DNA from 2 places in the Kitasatospora sp. NPDC093550 genome. Region 1 is predicted to be linked to the other one. Evidence: riboswitches for the same ligand, from Rfam matches in the RefSeq annotation. Region 1 holds a riboswitch; the other holds the start of a gene.
The links. Region 1 has a riboswitch for cobalamin ahead of metE (5-methyltetrahydropteroyltriglutamate--homocysteine S-methyltransferase). Riboswitches for the same ligand answer to the same signal wherever they lie in the genome.

Region 1 (7,011 bases):
ACAAGATGCTGGCGTACAACTGCTCGCCCTCCTTCAACTGGAAGGCCGCCCTGGACGACGACCGGATCGCCAAGTTCCAGCGGGAGTTGGGCGCGATGGGCTACCGCTTCCAGTTCATCACGCTGGCCGGCTTCCACGCCCTCAACCACTCGATGTTCCAGCTCGCCCGCGGCTACGCCGAGCACGGCATGACCGCCTACGTCGACCTCCAGGAGGCCGAGTTCGCGGCCGTGCCGGACGGCTACACCGCCGTGAGGCACCAGCGCGAGGTCGGCACCGGCTACTTCGACCTGGTCTCCACCGCGCTGAACCCGAAGGCCGAGACGCTGGCGCTCACCGGATCGACCGAGGCCGAGCAGTTCCACTGAGCCGCCCCGGCGGCGCCCGACCGCTCACCACGGCGGCCTCGTCGGGGACGAGCCGCCTTCCACCCGCCGCCCGGGGCCCCGTTGAGGGACGGGGCCCCGGGCGCCTCCCACCCGCCTCCTGGAGAACCGGATGAGCCAGCCCAGCCGCATCGAGATCCTCGGCGAGCCCGAGGACCGCTTCGACGAGATCCTCACCCCCGAGGCGCTCGCCTTCCTCGCCCGCCTGCACGACCGGTTCGCCGGCCGCCGGACCGGGCTGCTCGCCGAACGTGCCCGCCGCGCCGCCGCGTTGGCCGCCGGCGACACCCTGGACTTCCGCCCGGAGACCCGCGCCGTCCGGGAGGACCGGAGCTGGCGGGTGGCGGGCGCCGGGCCCGGCCTGCACGACCGCCGGGTGGAGATCACCGGCCCGCCCGAGCGCCGGATGACCGTCAACGCGCTCAACTCCGGTGCGAAGGTCTGGCTCGCGGACTTCGAGGACGCCACCTCCCCCACCTGGCACAACCTCGTCACCGGCCAGCTCAACCTGGTCGACGCGATCGACCGCCGGATCGACGAAACCACCCCGGAGGGCAAGCGGTACGTCATCGGGAACGACCCGGCCACCATCGTGGTCCGCCCCCGCGGCTGGCACCTGGACGAGCACCACCTGCTGGTCGGCGGCCGCCCCGCGATCGGCGCGCTGGTCGACTTCGGCCTGTACCTGTTCCACTGCGGCCGGCCGCAGATCGCGGCCGGGTCCGGCGCGTACTTCTACCTGCCGAAACTGGAGAACCACCTCGAAGCCCGCCTGTGGAACGACGTCTTCACCTACGCCCAGGCCGAGTTGGGCATCCCGCACGGTACGGTCCGGGCGACCGTCCTGATCGAGACCATCACCGCCGCGTTCGAGATGGACGAGATCCTGTACGAGCTGCGCGAGCACGCGGCCGGCCTCAACGCGGGCCGCTGGGACTACCTGTTCAGCCTGATCAAGAGCTTCGCCGGGCACGGCCCGCGCTTCGTGCTGCCGGACCGCGCCACCCTGACCATGACCCAGCCGTTCCTGCGCGCCTACACCGACCTGCTGGTGCGCACCTGCCACCGGCGCGGCGCCCACGCCATCGGCGGCATGGCCGCCGCCGTCCCGCAGCGCGACCCGGCGGCCGACGAGGCGGCGCGGACCAAGGTCCGGGCCGACAAGGAACGCGAGGCCGGGGACGGCTTCGACGGCTCCTGGGTCGCCCACCCCGGCCTGGTCGCGACCTGCCGCACCGCCTTCGACGCCGTCCTCGGCGAGCGCCCCCACCAGCTCGACCGCAGCCGCGAGGACGTCGAGGTCACCGCCGCCGACCTGCTGGGCGTCCAGCGGCTCACCGCCGGCCTGCCCACCGAGCAGGGCCTGCACGCCAACGTCGCGGTCGCCCTGCGCTACCTCACCGCCTGGCTCGGCGGCGTCGGTGCCGTCGCCGTCTTCGGGCTGATGGAGGACGTCGCCACCGCCGAGATCGCCCGCTGCCAGATCTGGCAGTGGCAGCACCACTGCACCCGGCTCACCGGCGGCTCGCTCGCCACCCCCGACCTGGTGCGCCGGCTGATCGACCGCGAGCGCGCCGCGCTGCTCGCCGAGGGCTCCGACCCGGCGCTGGTGGCCGCCGCGGTGCGCGTCCTGACGGACACCGCCCTCGGCGCGGAGCTGCCCGCCTTCCTCACCCCCGACGCCTACGCCCGCCACCTCGTCCGCACCACCGCACCGGTCAGCTGAAGGGCATCCCCATGAACGACATCCGCCGAGTGGCCGTGGTCGGCGCCGGATCGATGGGCTCCGGCATCGCCGAGGTCTTCGCCCGCGCCGGACTCGACACCGTCGTCTGCGAGAACGGCCGGGACGCCCTGCGGGCCGCCCGGGCCCGGATCGACCGCTCCCTGCACCGCGCCGTCGACCGCGGCCGGATCACCGAGCGGCAGCGCACCGACGCCTGGGCCCACCTGCTGTTCGCCGACGACCTCGAAGCGCTCGCCGACCGCCAGCTGGTCGTCGAGGCCGTCGTCGAGGACGAACGGGTCAAGACCGACGTCCTCCGCACCCTGGACAAGGTGCTCGTCGCCGAGGACGCCGTCCTGGCCACCAACACCTCCGCCATCCCGATCACCCGCCTGGGCATCGCCACCGGCCGGGCAGCGCACGTCCTGGGCCTGCACTTCTTCAACCCGGCCCCGGTGATGCCGCTGATCGAGCTGGTCACCTCCCTGCACACCGACCCCGCCGTGGTCCGCCGGGTGGAGGCCTTCGCCACCGGGGTCCTCGGCAAGCGCGTCATCCGCTCCCGGGACCGGGCCGGCTTCGTCGTCAACGCCCTGCTGGTGCCGTACCTGCTCGCCGCGATCCGGATGGCCGAGGCCGGGCACGCCGCCCCGGAGGACATCGACGCCGGGATGGTCCACGGCTGCGCCCACCCGATGGGCCCGCTCCAGCTCGCCGACCTGATCGGCCTGGACACCGTCGAGGCGATCGCCCGCTCGATGTACGAGGAGTACAAGGAGCCGCTGTACGCACCGCCGCCGCTGCTCTCCCGGATGGTCGAGGCCGGACTGCTCGGGCGGAAGACCGGCCGCGGCTTCCACGTCCACCGCGCCGCCTGACGTCGACCCGGACGCCCCTGTACCGGGACGCCCTGGACGACCCCGCACCGGGACGCCCCGGAGGACGCGCCGCCCGCGCGGCCTCCGGGGTCCCGTGCTGTCCGGGGTCAGCCCGCGAGTTCCTCCCGCAGGCGGCGGGCGGCGCCCACCAGGCTGTCCAGGGAGGCGCGGGTCTCCGGCCAGCCGCGGGTCTTCAGGCCGCAGTCCGGGTTGACCCACAGCCGTTCCGCCGGGATCGCGGCGAGGCCGGCCCGCAGCAGGGAGAGCGCCTCCTCGATGCCGGGGACGCGCGGGGAGTGGATGTCCCAGACGCCCGGGCCGACCTCGCGCGGGTAGCCCGCGGCGGCCAGCTCCCCGGCCACCTCCATGTGCGAACGGGTCGCCTCCAGCGAGATGACGTCGGCGTCCAGCTCGTCGATCGCCGCCATGACCGCGCCGAACTCGGCGTAGCACATGTGGGTGTGGATCTGGGTGTCCGCGCGGACGCCCGAGGTGGCCAGCCGGAAGGCCTCGGTGGCCCAGGCCAGGTAGGCCGGGCGGGCGGCGGCCCGCAGCGGCAGGGTCTCGCGCAGCGCGGGCTCGTCGACCTGGACGACGGCGGCGCCGGCCGCCTCCAGGTCGGTGACCTCGTCACGCAGGGCGAGGGCGACCTGGCGGGCGGTGTCGGCGAGCGGTTGGTCGTCGCGGACGAAGGACCAGGCGAGCATGGTGACCGGGCCGGTGAGCATGCCCTTGACCGGACGGTCCGTCAGCCCCTGGGCATAGCGGAACCAGTCGACGGTCATCGGGTGCGGCCGGGAGACGTCGCCCGCCAGGACCGGGGGCCGCACGTAGCGGGTGCCGTAGGACTGCACCCAGCCGTGCCGGGTGGCGAGGTAGCCGGTGAGCTGCTCGGCGAAGTACTGGACCATGTCGTTGCGCTCGGGTTCGCCGTGCACCAGGACGTCCAGGCCGGCCTTCTCCTGGAAGGCGACCACCTCGCGGACCTCGGCCTCGATGCGCTCGCGGTAGGCGTCGGCGTCGATCCGGCCGGCCGCCACATCGGCTCGGGCGAGCCGGAGTTCGGCGGTCTGCGGGAAGGAGCCGATGGTGGTGGTCGGCAGCAGCGGCAGCCCGAGCCGGGCCCGCTGGGCCTCGGCGCGCTGCGGGTAGGCCTGGGCGCGGCGGGCGTCCGCCGCGGTCACGGCGGCGGCGCGGGCGCGCACCGCCGGATCGCGGGTGATCGGCGAGTTGGCGCGGGAGGCCAGGTCGGCCCGGTTGGCGGCGAGTTCGGCGGTGATCGCGCCGGTGCCCTCGCGCAGGCCGCGGGCCAGCAGCGCCGTCTCGGCGGCCTTCTGCCGGGCGAAGGCGAGCCAGCGGGCGATCTGCGGGTCGACGTCGCGCTCGGCGGCGGCGTCGAGCGGCACGTGCAGCAGGGAGCAGGAGGGCGCGACGTCGACCCGCTCGGCGAGGCCGAGCAGGGTCGCCAGGGTGGCGAGCGACTTCTCCAGGTCGTTGATCCAGATGTTGCGCCCGTCGACCACCCCGGCCACCAGGCGCTTGCCGGGCAGGCCGCCGACGGCGGCGAGGTCGTCCAGGTTGCCGGCGGCCGGGCCGGTGAAGTCCAGCGCCAGGCCCTCGACCGGGGCCTTGGCGAGCACCGGCAGGGCCTCCCCGAGCCGGTCGAAGTAGCTCGCGACCAGGAGCTTCGGCCGGTCGGTGCGGGCGCCGAGGTCCCGGTAGGCGCGGGCGGCGGCGTTGAGTTCGGCCGGGGTGCGGTCCTGCGCCAGGGCGGGCTCGTCCAGCTGCACCCAGGCGGCGCCGGCGGCCTTCAGCTCCGCCAGCAGCCGCGCGTACACCGGGAGCAGCCGGTCCAGCAGGGTGATCGGCTGGAAGTCCTGGGCGACACCGGGCGCGGGCTTGGCGAGCAGCAGGTAGGTGACGGGGCCGACCAGTACCGGGCGGGCGGTGTGCCCGAGGGCGAGGGCCTCCTCGAGTTCGCCGACCGCCTTGGCCGGGTCGGCGCGGAAGGTGGTGTCCGGACCCAGCTCGGGGACGAGGTAGTGGTAGTTGGTGTCGAACCACTTGGTCATCTCCAGCGGCGCGACCTCCTGGGTGCCGCGCGCCATGGCGAAGTACCCGGCCAGGGCGTCGGCCTCGACCTCGGCGCGGTGCCGGGGCGGGATCGCGCCGACGGCCACGGTGGTGTCCAGCACGTGGTCGTAGAGCGAGAAGTCACCGGTGGGGACCTCCCGGACGCCCGCTGCGGCGAGCTGCGCCCAGTTCTCCCGGCGCAGTCCGGCGGCGGTGGCCAGCAGCGCCCCGGCCGTGACGGCGCCCTTCCAGTACCCCTCGACCGCCTTCTTCAGTTCCCGGTGGCGGCCCTGCCGGGGGTAGCCGTACGCGGTGGCCACGCTCGCCGCGGCTGTGGACTTCGCTGTCAAGGGACTCTCCTTCGCGAGTCTGATTCCTCCTGGGACCGGCGACGGGAGGAGGGCGCGAAGGGGTCACGGACCGGACGGGTGCGCGCGGTCGGGCGCGGCTCCGCCTGGTATGTGCGCCGACCCGCCCACGAGGTCACCGGTTGGCCGCGCGCGAACGGTCGCGCACGGGCAGTGGCAGGTCTTCGGACTCGCGGGCACGCCCGCCCTCGTCGAGGGCGGACACCTACTGGCCGTCGCTTCCCAGGCCCTCGCGGGCCCAGTGCGTATGACGGCGGTCGTTCCCGCTCACCGCTGCGGGGCAGTCCCGGACTGGCCGAACCGAAAGGCGTCACCGGGTTCCCTCTTGCGACGCCCCGCCTGGCGGACGGGGCGAACCAGCTGCACCGCCAGCTTAGGGGCAAACCGCGCGGGTTCGAGCGGAATCCACGGACGGCGTCCACGGGGTGAGACGGCGGGCCCCTGGGCACCGCGTTGCCGTCAACTCCCGTACGGCGCCTCCCGGTGCCGCCACCGCACCCGGTCCTCGGCCACCGCCGCCCGCACGTCCGCCGGGGCCCGTCGGCCGCGGTGGTCGGCACAGGAGAGCACCAGCATCTCGCGCTCCCCCGGCCGGAACTCGTACGCCACCCGCTCCACCCGGCTCGGCACCCCGAGCCCGGCCAGTTCCCCGCGCAGTCGCTCCAGCCCCCGGTAGCGGAGGCCGGTGTCGTACACCGTCAGCGGGAACAGCCGGACCTCCCGGCGCGCCACCCGGGCCAGCTCCAGCAGTGCCGCCCGGTGGAACTCCTCGTCCAGCCGGTTGCCGTACGAGAACAGCAGGTGCGAGCTGAGCACCAGGTCGAAGGAGTCGTCGGGGAAGGGGAGTTCGGGCAGCGAGCCGGCCACGTAGCGGTCCGGGCGGGCCGCGATGTCGGCGCGGAACTCCCGGGCGTTGGCGGTCCACTGGCGGACCAGGTCGTCCACGTCGGCGTACCACGACCAGATGCGGTCCGCCGTCTCCTCGACCAGCAGCTCGCGCTTGAAGGCCGTCTCGCGTTCCACCAGCAGGCCCAACTCCTCGCGTTGGTGGGCGTACTGGCGGTCGACCGCGACGGCGTCGACGCCCCGGCGCCCGGCCTCGGCGACGAAGCTCGCGGCGCCGCCCGGGCAGTCCAGGACGCGTTGCTCCAGGTCCCGATCGGTGAGTGCGAACATCGCCCGGTACTCGGCGAAGGAGCGTGCGCTGACCAGCACGCGGTCATCCCCTCCCGACGAACGGCATGGTGGCGGGCAGCACCACGAGGGACTGGATGGTGGTGTCCGGCGGCTGCGCGGCCATCAGCAGCAGGGCGTCGGTGAAGCGCTCCACCGGGATGGTCGCCTCGACCGCCATCGTCCCGTCGGCCTGCATCGCGGCCGGCTGCGGGCCGCCGTCGAGCGGGGCGACGTTGCCGACGTCGATCTGCCCGCAGGAGATGCCGAACGGGCGGCCGTCCAGGGCGAGCACCTTGGTGAGGCCGAGCACGGCGTGCTTGGCGGCGGTGTACGCGAGGGAGTGGGGGCGCGGCACGTGCGCCGAGGGCGCACCGTTGTTGATGATCCGCCCGCCCTGCGGGCTC
Region 2 (7,011 bases), on a different contig from region 1:
ACCGCGTTCAGCAGCAGCCCGAGCCGCAGGTCGGCCATGCCGACGATCGCGGTGAACGGATAGCGGACGTCAGTCATGCGTCACTCCCAGGTGCCCCGGGCGCCAGGAACGGCAGCGATCCGGCCGCCGGTACCCCGCCCTCGATCAGCTTCCACAGCGCGTCGGTGTCCGCGTGCTCCTCGATCAGGTCGCCCAGCCGGTCCAGCCGGGCCTCGCGCGCCGCGGCGAAGGAGGTGTCCGGCGCCGGGACGAACGCCCGTCCGGACAACTCGGCGACCTCGCGCAGGAGTTCGCGGCGGAAACCGTCGTTCTCCAGCGCGCCGTGCCAGGTCGTGCCCCAGACCGCCCCCACCCGGCAGCCGTCCAGGCCCCGCCCCCGGCCGTCGGAGAAGAACGTCTCCCCGCCCTCCACGGCCACCACCCCGTGGTGGATCTCGTAGCCCTCGACCCGCTGCCCGTAGGCCTCGCCGACCGGCCGGGCGAGCACCTTCTCGGCGCCGAACCGCACGTGCGTCGGCAGCAGCCCCAGTCCGTCGACGGCGCCCGCCTTGGACTCCACCTCGTCGACGATCCCGCGCGCCAGCATCTGGTAGCCGCCGCACACCCCGAGGACCGGCCGCCCGGCCGCCGCCCGCGCCTTCAGCACCGGCTCCAGGCCGCGCTCGCGCAGCCAGGCGAGGTCCGCCACGGTGGCCCGGGTGCCGGGCAGCACCACCAGGTCCGCGTCGGCGAGCTCCTCCGGCCTGGTGGCCCAGCGCACCAGGACGCCCGGCTCCTGCGCCAGCGCGTCCAGGTCGGTGAAGTTGGACAGCCGGGGGAAGCGCACCACGGCCACCCGCAGCACGTCCGCGCCGAGCGGCCCGCGCCCGTCCACCCGGTCCACCACCGTGGACAGGTCCAGCGAGTCCTCGGCGTCCAGCCACAGCCCGGGCAGCATCGGCAGGGTGCCCAGCACCGGACGGCCGGTCAGCCCGTGCAGCATCTCCAGCCCGGGCGCGAGCAGCCGGGCGTCGCCGCGGAACTTGTTGACGAACCAGCCCGCCACGTGCCGCTGGTCCTCCGCCGACAGCAGCGCCAGCGTCCCGTACATCGCCGCGAACACGCCGCCCCGGTCGATGTCCCCGACCACCACCACCGGCAGCCCGGCGGCCGTGGCCAGGCCCATGTTGGCGATGTCCCGGTCCCGCAGGTTGATCTCGGCGGGCGATCCGGCGCCCTCGCAGACCACCACCTCGTAGCGCCGGCGCAGATCGGCCAGGCACTCCAGCGCGCGCTCCAGCAGGACGGGCTTGCGCTCGCGGTAGTCCAGCGCGCCCACCTCGGCGACCGGCTTGCCCAGCAGCACCACCTGGCTGCGGCCGTCCGCGCCGGGCTTCAGCAGCACCGGGTTCATCGCCGCCTCCGGCTCCACCCGGGCGGCCTGCGCCTGCATCGCCTGGGCGCGGCCGATCTCGGCCCCGTCGGCGGTGACGAAGGAGTTCAGCGACATGTTCTGCGCCTTGAACGGCGCGACCCGCACGCCCTGGCGGGCCAGCCAGCGGCAGATGCCCGCCGTCACCACGCTCTTGCCCGCGTCCGAGGTCGTCCCGGCGACCAGCAGCGCGTTGCTCATGCCCCACCCCTCCTCGTGCGGAACGCCCTGAGCGCCAGATGCCCCGCGACCGTCGTACCCAGTGCCAGCGCGCCCACCCGCCGGGAGAGCGCGCAGGCCCGCTCGATGTCGTCGACCGTCACCGGCCGCAGCTCCGCGCCCAGCACCGGCCGGTGCTCCACCCTCGTGCCGTACTGCAGCGTGCCGCCCAGCCGTACGCCCACCGCGCCGGCGAACGCCGACTCCGCCTGACCCGCGTTCGGGCTCGGGTGCGCGGAGCCGTCGCGCCGCCAGACCCGCCAGGCCGTACGGGGGTGCGGGGCGGCGGCGACGGTCAGCAGCGCGGTCAGCCGGGCGCCCGGCCAGCCCGCCACGTCGTCCAGCCGGGCCGAGGCCCAGCCGAACCGGGCGTGGCGCGGCGAGCGGTGACCCACCATCGCGTCCAGGGTGTTCACGGCGCGGAAGGCCAGCAGACCGGGCGTGCCCGCCAGGGTGCCCCAGACCAGCGCGTTCACCACGGCGTCGGCGGTGTTCTCGGCGACCGACTCGACCACCGCGCGGGCGATCTGCTGTTCGTCCAGCGCGCTCGGGTCCCGTCCGCACAGGTGCGGCAGCCGCTCCCGGGCGGCGGCCAGGTCGCCGTCCTTCAGCGAGCGGCCGATGGTGCGGGCCTCCCGGGTCAGCGAGGTGCCGCCGAGCACCGTCCAGGTCGCGGCCGCGGCCAGCGCCGCCCGGCCCAGCGGGCGCCGGCCCACCGTACGGTCCAGGGCGAGCGCGCCCGCCGCGACGGCGCCCACGCACAGCGCCGTGTACCCGGCCCCGGCCGCCCGGTGGTCACGCCACAGCCGGCGCTCCAGCCGGGCCGCGGCGCCGCCGAAGACCGCCACCGGGTGGCCCCGGCGCGGGTCGGCGAAGCGGGCGTCGGCGGCGTAGCCCGCGACGGCGCCCAGCGCGAACGCGGCGGCGCGGGCCGGCGGACGGGCCGAGGCGCGGGCCGGGGGAAGGATCGAGGGGCGCGGGGTCAGCGCACGGGCGGTCATCGGCCGCACGGCGGAAGGCAGCTCGGGGTCCGGCCGGGCGGGGCAGCCTGCATCGCGTGCGTGTCCTCACTCAGGGTCCGCGCCCTGGGTCGACGTAACGGGGGCGAGAGTCTCCTGGCTTCCGGGTCGGACGCACCCCCGGGGCCTTCCAGCGGCTTCCGACGGCCCGCCGTGGCGATAGTTCCGAGCGTGCTCCCCGGTGACAGTGGCGGGACCGCGCCGGACTCGCACCGGCTTCCTCTCCATGCCTCCGATTGGCCTCAGGATCCCATCACGCGCCCGAACCGGGAGTCAACCGAGGTCACGGAGGGGTTGGTCACACGGGGGCCGCGGCCCGGGACCGCCTGACAGCCTGTGGGATCGCCCAGCGGAGCGCCGCCCCGGTACCGGCCGCTTCGTGCGTTCGGTCGGTGGGGGCGCGCCCCGCTCCGCGCCTACGTTCGGGGGCATGCGCCGCAGAAAGTCCCCCGCCGCCCCGCCCCCGGTGCCGTTCTCGCCCGCAGCCGCCCGCTCCCACCGGTCAGGCCTCGGCCTGACCCCCGAACAGGTCGCGGAGGGCATGGCCGCGCACGGCGTCCGGCTGCTGCCCGGCCACGTCCTCGCCTGGGAGAACGGCCAGCTGCGCCCCGGTGAAACGGAGTTCATCGCCCTCGCCCGCGCCCTCTGGTGCCCCGCCGTCCAGCTGATGGACACCCGCCCCGTGCTGCTGCGCGACCACCGGGTCGCCCGCGAACTCCCGCAGAGCACCGTCGCCGAACGCACCGGCACCACCCTCGCCGCCTACCAGCGGGCCGAACTGACCGGGCAGTGGGAGGGCGACGAGGACCAGACCGCCGCCCTCGTCCAGGTCCTCGGTCTGAGCCTGCCCGAGCTCGTCGTGGCCACCGGTCACGAGGAGGCCCTGGAAAGCCTGCTCCGCCAGTGCGTCGGCGGCCGCTGGCAGCCCCAGCTCCGCGCCCTCGCCCGGATCGTCCCCGCCCCCACCGAGGCGCTCTCCGCCGTCCTCGCCACCCTCCACCAGGAACACCACGTCCCCACCCACTGGGGCAGCAGCACCCGCGCCACCCAGGCCCCCACCACCGACGACCTCGTCCCCCGCTTCTGGCACCTCCTCGGCATCGAGACGGCCGCCGAGACCCCCTGACCGCCCCGCCCCGCGAAGCCCCCCGCCCCGCGAAGCCCCCCGCCCCGCGAAGCCCCCCGCCCCGCGAAGCCCCCCGCCCCGCGAAGCCCCCCGCCCCCGGCCCGACCCCGCCCTCGATCCGGCCCGCTCTCGACCCGACCCCGCCCCGCCCCGCCACGAGTGCCCCGGACGGCCCAGCCCGGTGGCCGGGCGGGCGGGGCGCCGGTGGACTGGTGCACGAACACCGTCCGGTCCGTGACCAACAGAGCGGGGATCGATATGCGCTGGGGAACCGCCGCCGCCGTGGCGGCCGCCGCCGTCGGGACCGGGGCCGTCGTCCTGGTGATCGGCCGCCGGGCCTCCGAGCGGATGGTGCGTCCGCCCACCGCCGTCCAGGAGTCCGGGCCGGTCCTGGTCAAGAGCCTCGGCGCGGGCCGGGTCACCTTCACCCGCGGCCCCGGGAGCCTGCGCCCCGGGCGCTGGGCGGTCGAGTGGGGCGACGACGGCCACGCGGTGGTCGAGGAGGTCCTGCACAGCGACGAGCAGGGCGTCACGCGCCGGCTGGTCCGCGCCGACCAGGGCACCCTCGCGCCCGGCACCGAGGTCCGCTTCACCCCGCGCGTCCACCTCGGCGACCCCACCCGGGCGCTCGGCCTCGCCTACACGGACACCGTCGTCGACGGCGAACTCGGCGACCTCCCCGCCTGGCACCTGGAGGGCAAGCGCGGCACCTGGGTGATCCTGGTCCACGGCCCGGAGGCCGACCGCGGGCAGACCCTCCCGGTCCTGCCGGTGCTCGACCGGCTGGCCCTGCCCGTCCTCGCCGTCACCTACCGCGGCGACGAGGGCGCCCCCGCCTCCCCGGACGGGTACAGCCACTTCGGCGAGACCGAGTGGCGCGACGTCGAGGCGGCGGTACGGCTGGCGCTCGACAACGGGGCGAGCCGGGTGATCCTGTACGGCTGGTCGGTGGGCGCCACCATGGTCCTGCAGACGGCGGCCCGCTCCGCCTGGTCGCACGCCGTCAGCGGCCTGATCCTCGACTCGCCGGTCCTCGACCTGCCGGGCTCCGCCCGCCGCGACGCCGAACGGCACGGCTTCCGCGGGGCCGTCGCCGAACTCGGCGTCCTGGCCGCCCAGGGCCGCACCGGCGTCGACCTGGCCGACTTCTCCCGCATCGCCGAGGGCGCCGACCTGCGGGTGCCGACCCTCCTGCTGCACAGCCCGGACGACCGGATCTCCCCGTTCCGCAGCGCCCGACGCCTCGCCGCCGCCCGCCCCGACGTGGTCAACCTCCAGCCCTTCCCCGGTGGCGACCACGCCACCCTCTGGAACAGCGCGCCGGACCACTACACCGAACTCCTGCGTCGCTGGCTCACCCCCCTGCTCTGAGCGAGCCCGGGCCCCGGGACCGTCGGCGCGCCGCCCCGGTGGGGTCCCGCCGCAGGCGTCCCAGCCGCACCGGAAGTCGGACCCGCCGACTTCCCGCGCCGCGAGATCGGCCGGTCCGCCCCGCCATCCGTCCGGATTCCGGCTGGACAGCCCCACCGTTCCTCGAGGGTGCCGATGGCGTCCGTGGGGCTGGCGGTCCGGTCAAGGGCACATTGTGACCCCTGCCGTCGACGCCGTTGGCTACACTCCGTCACCACGCGAACGGGCCCCGCAACCGTCCCGGCTCACCTGGCATGGGCAGGCCACACGTTTCCGGCCAGGCGGTTTGCCACTGTTGCCCGATCTTGCGGAGGTGCCGCAGCCGGTCGCCCGGTCGTACGGGCAACCGGATGTGACAGAAGGCCGGTACAAGGGGAAGACTGCTCGACGTGACGTCTCGGAACCCGCGCGACCGTGATGCCCCGCTCCCGCCGACGATCGGTACCGGTGCGACGGTGACCCGTCTCCCAGGTACGGCCAACCGGCCCGCCGGTGGCAGGCCGGGCGTGGCGGGTGTACCCCGTAACGGCGTACCCCGGCGGCGGGGGCCCGCGCCGGCTCCCGGACGGGGCCGGGTTCCCGTGCCCGAGGGCTTCCCGGCACCGGCCGAGCTGGCTCCGCTGGCCCGCCGGATGCTGGTGGACGCCGTCCGGATCGCCCGCTGGGCCGGGGAGCTGGAGGAGGTCGACAAGCGCGGCGAGCTGCTCCCGGAGGACGCCCGTGCGGCGGGCCGGGCGCTGGCCATGACCGTCGGCGCCGCCGCCAAGGCCTGGGGGCAGGCGCTCCTGGTCGGTCTGGTGGAGGCCCGGGACACCGGGGCCGGCCCCGGTTGGCGGCTGCACGCCTGGGAGCACGACGACGAGGCCGTGGTGCGCGGCTGGTCGGCGCTGTTCGACGCCTGGACCCTGCTCGCCCCGGTGCCGCCCGCCGCGCTGCGCGGCGTGTTCGCGCTGCTGGCCGGACAGGCCGTGGACCAGGCCCCGCAGCTGCTCTCCTTCCTGCACCTGGTGGACGGACCGGTGGCCGAGAGCGAGCTGCTGGAGCTGCTGCGCCGCGGCCTGGACGAGCGCCGGGTCGGCGGCGGGGCCGGGGGCCCCGGCCTGTCGCCGGTGCCGCACGCCGCCTCCGCGGTGTCCGCGGTCCGCGGCACCTGCCGGGAGCCGCAGATCGACACCCCGCCCGCGCCCTCGGACGTCGCCGCCGTCCTGGACTGGATGCTGGACGGCCTGGCGGCCGTCGGCGCCCTGACGCGCAGGAACGACGCCGCCGAGCTCTCGCCGCTCGGCCACTGGGCGGTGCGGGCGAAGCTGGAGGAGATCTGCACCGTCGCGCAGACCGCCGCCGGGCACATCGAGCAGAGCGCCTTCGAGCTGCTGAACGCCTGTGCCGACTACTCGCCGGGCCCGGCCCGGGCCGAGTACCGCGCCTGGGTCGCGGCCCGTCCGGCGGACCGGGCGGTGGCCGAGCTGCTGGAGGCGGCGCAGGGCGACGACGCGCTGGTGCGCGGGCTGGCCTTCGAGGCGCTGCGGGTGGCCGGCGGGCCGGCCGAGCAGGCGGTGCGGGCGTCGGTGGACCAGCCGGTGCTGCGCCCGTACGCGCTGCTGTGGCTGGCGGAGCGCGCGGACGAGGGGGTCTCGCCGGCGGACGTGCTGGGCGCGGAGGACGCGGCCTGGCTCTGGGTGGACACGGCGGCCGCGGTGCTCGACCACGGTGAGACCGAGCTGCTGGTGGGCCACGTCGAGGGAGCCTCGGCGGGCGACCCGGTGCGGCTGTTCGCCCGGGCCCGGCAGTCCGGCCACCCGCGGGCGGCCTCGGTGCTGACGGCG

Region 2: linked by a shared signal. The riboswitch ahead of ACIRD3_RS21225 (cobalamin biosynthesis protein) and the one ahead of metE (5-methyltetrahydropteroyltriglutamate--homocysteine S-methyltransferase) in region 1 are both predicted to bind cobalamin.

The regions. Positions count from the first base shown of each region.
Region 1 covers NZ_JBIWJF010000010.1:214,708-221,718, reverse strand. The annotation lists gene aceA (isocitrate lyase) at 1-368, shown strand, start outside; gene aceB (malate synthase A) at 499-2,112, shown strand; gene ACIRD3_RS18695 (3-hydroxybutyryl-CoA dehydrogenase) at 2,124-2,990, shown strand; gene metE (5-methyltetrahydropteroyltriglutamate--homocysteine S-methyltransferase) at 3,098-5,413, opposite strand; cobalamin riboswitch at 5,590-5,758, opposite strand; gene ACIRD3_RS18685 (methyltransferase domain-containing protein) at 5,891-6,646, opposite strand; gene ACIRD3_RS18680 (SDR family oxidoreductase) at 6,651-7,011, opposite strand, start outside.
Region 2 covers NZ_JBIWJF010000012.1:234,053-241,063, forward strand. The annotation lists gene ACIRD3_RS21215 (putative cobaltochelatase) at 1-77, opposite strand, end outside; gene ACIRD3_RS21220 (cobyric acid synthase) at 74-1,612, opposite strand; gene ACIRD3_RS21225 (cobalamin biosynthesis protein) at 1,609-2,631, opposite strand; cobalamin riboswitch at 2,739-2,873, opposite strand; gene ACIRD3_RS21230 (helix-turn-helix domain-containing protein) at 3,080-3,775, shown strand; gene ACIRD3_RS21235 (alpha/beta hydrolase family protein) at 4,010-5,146, shown strand; gene ACIRD3_RS21240 (hypothetical protein) at 5,767-7,011, shown strand, end outside.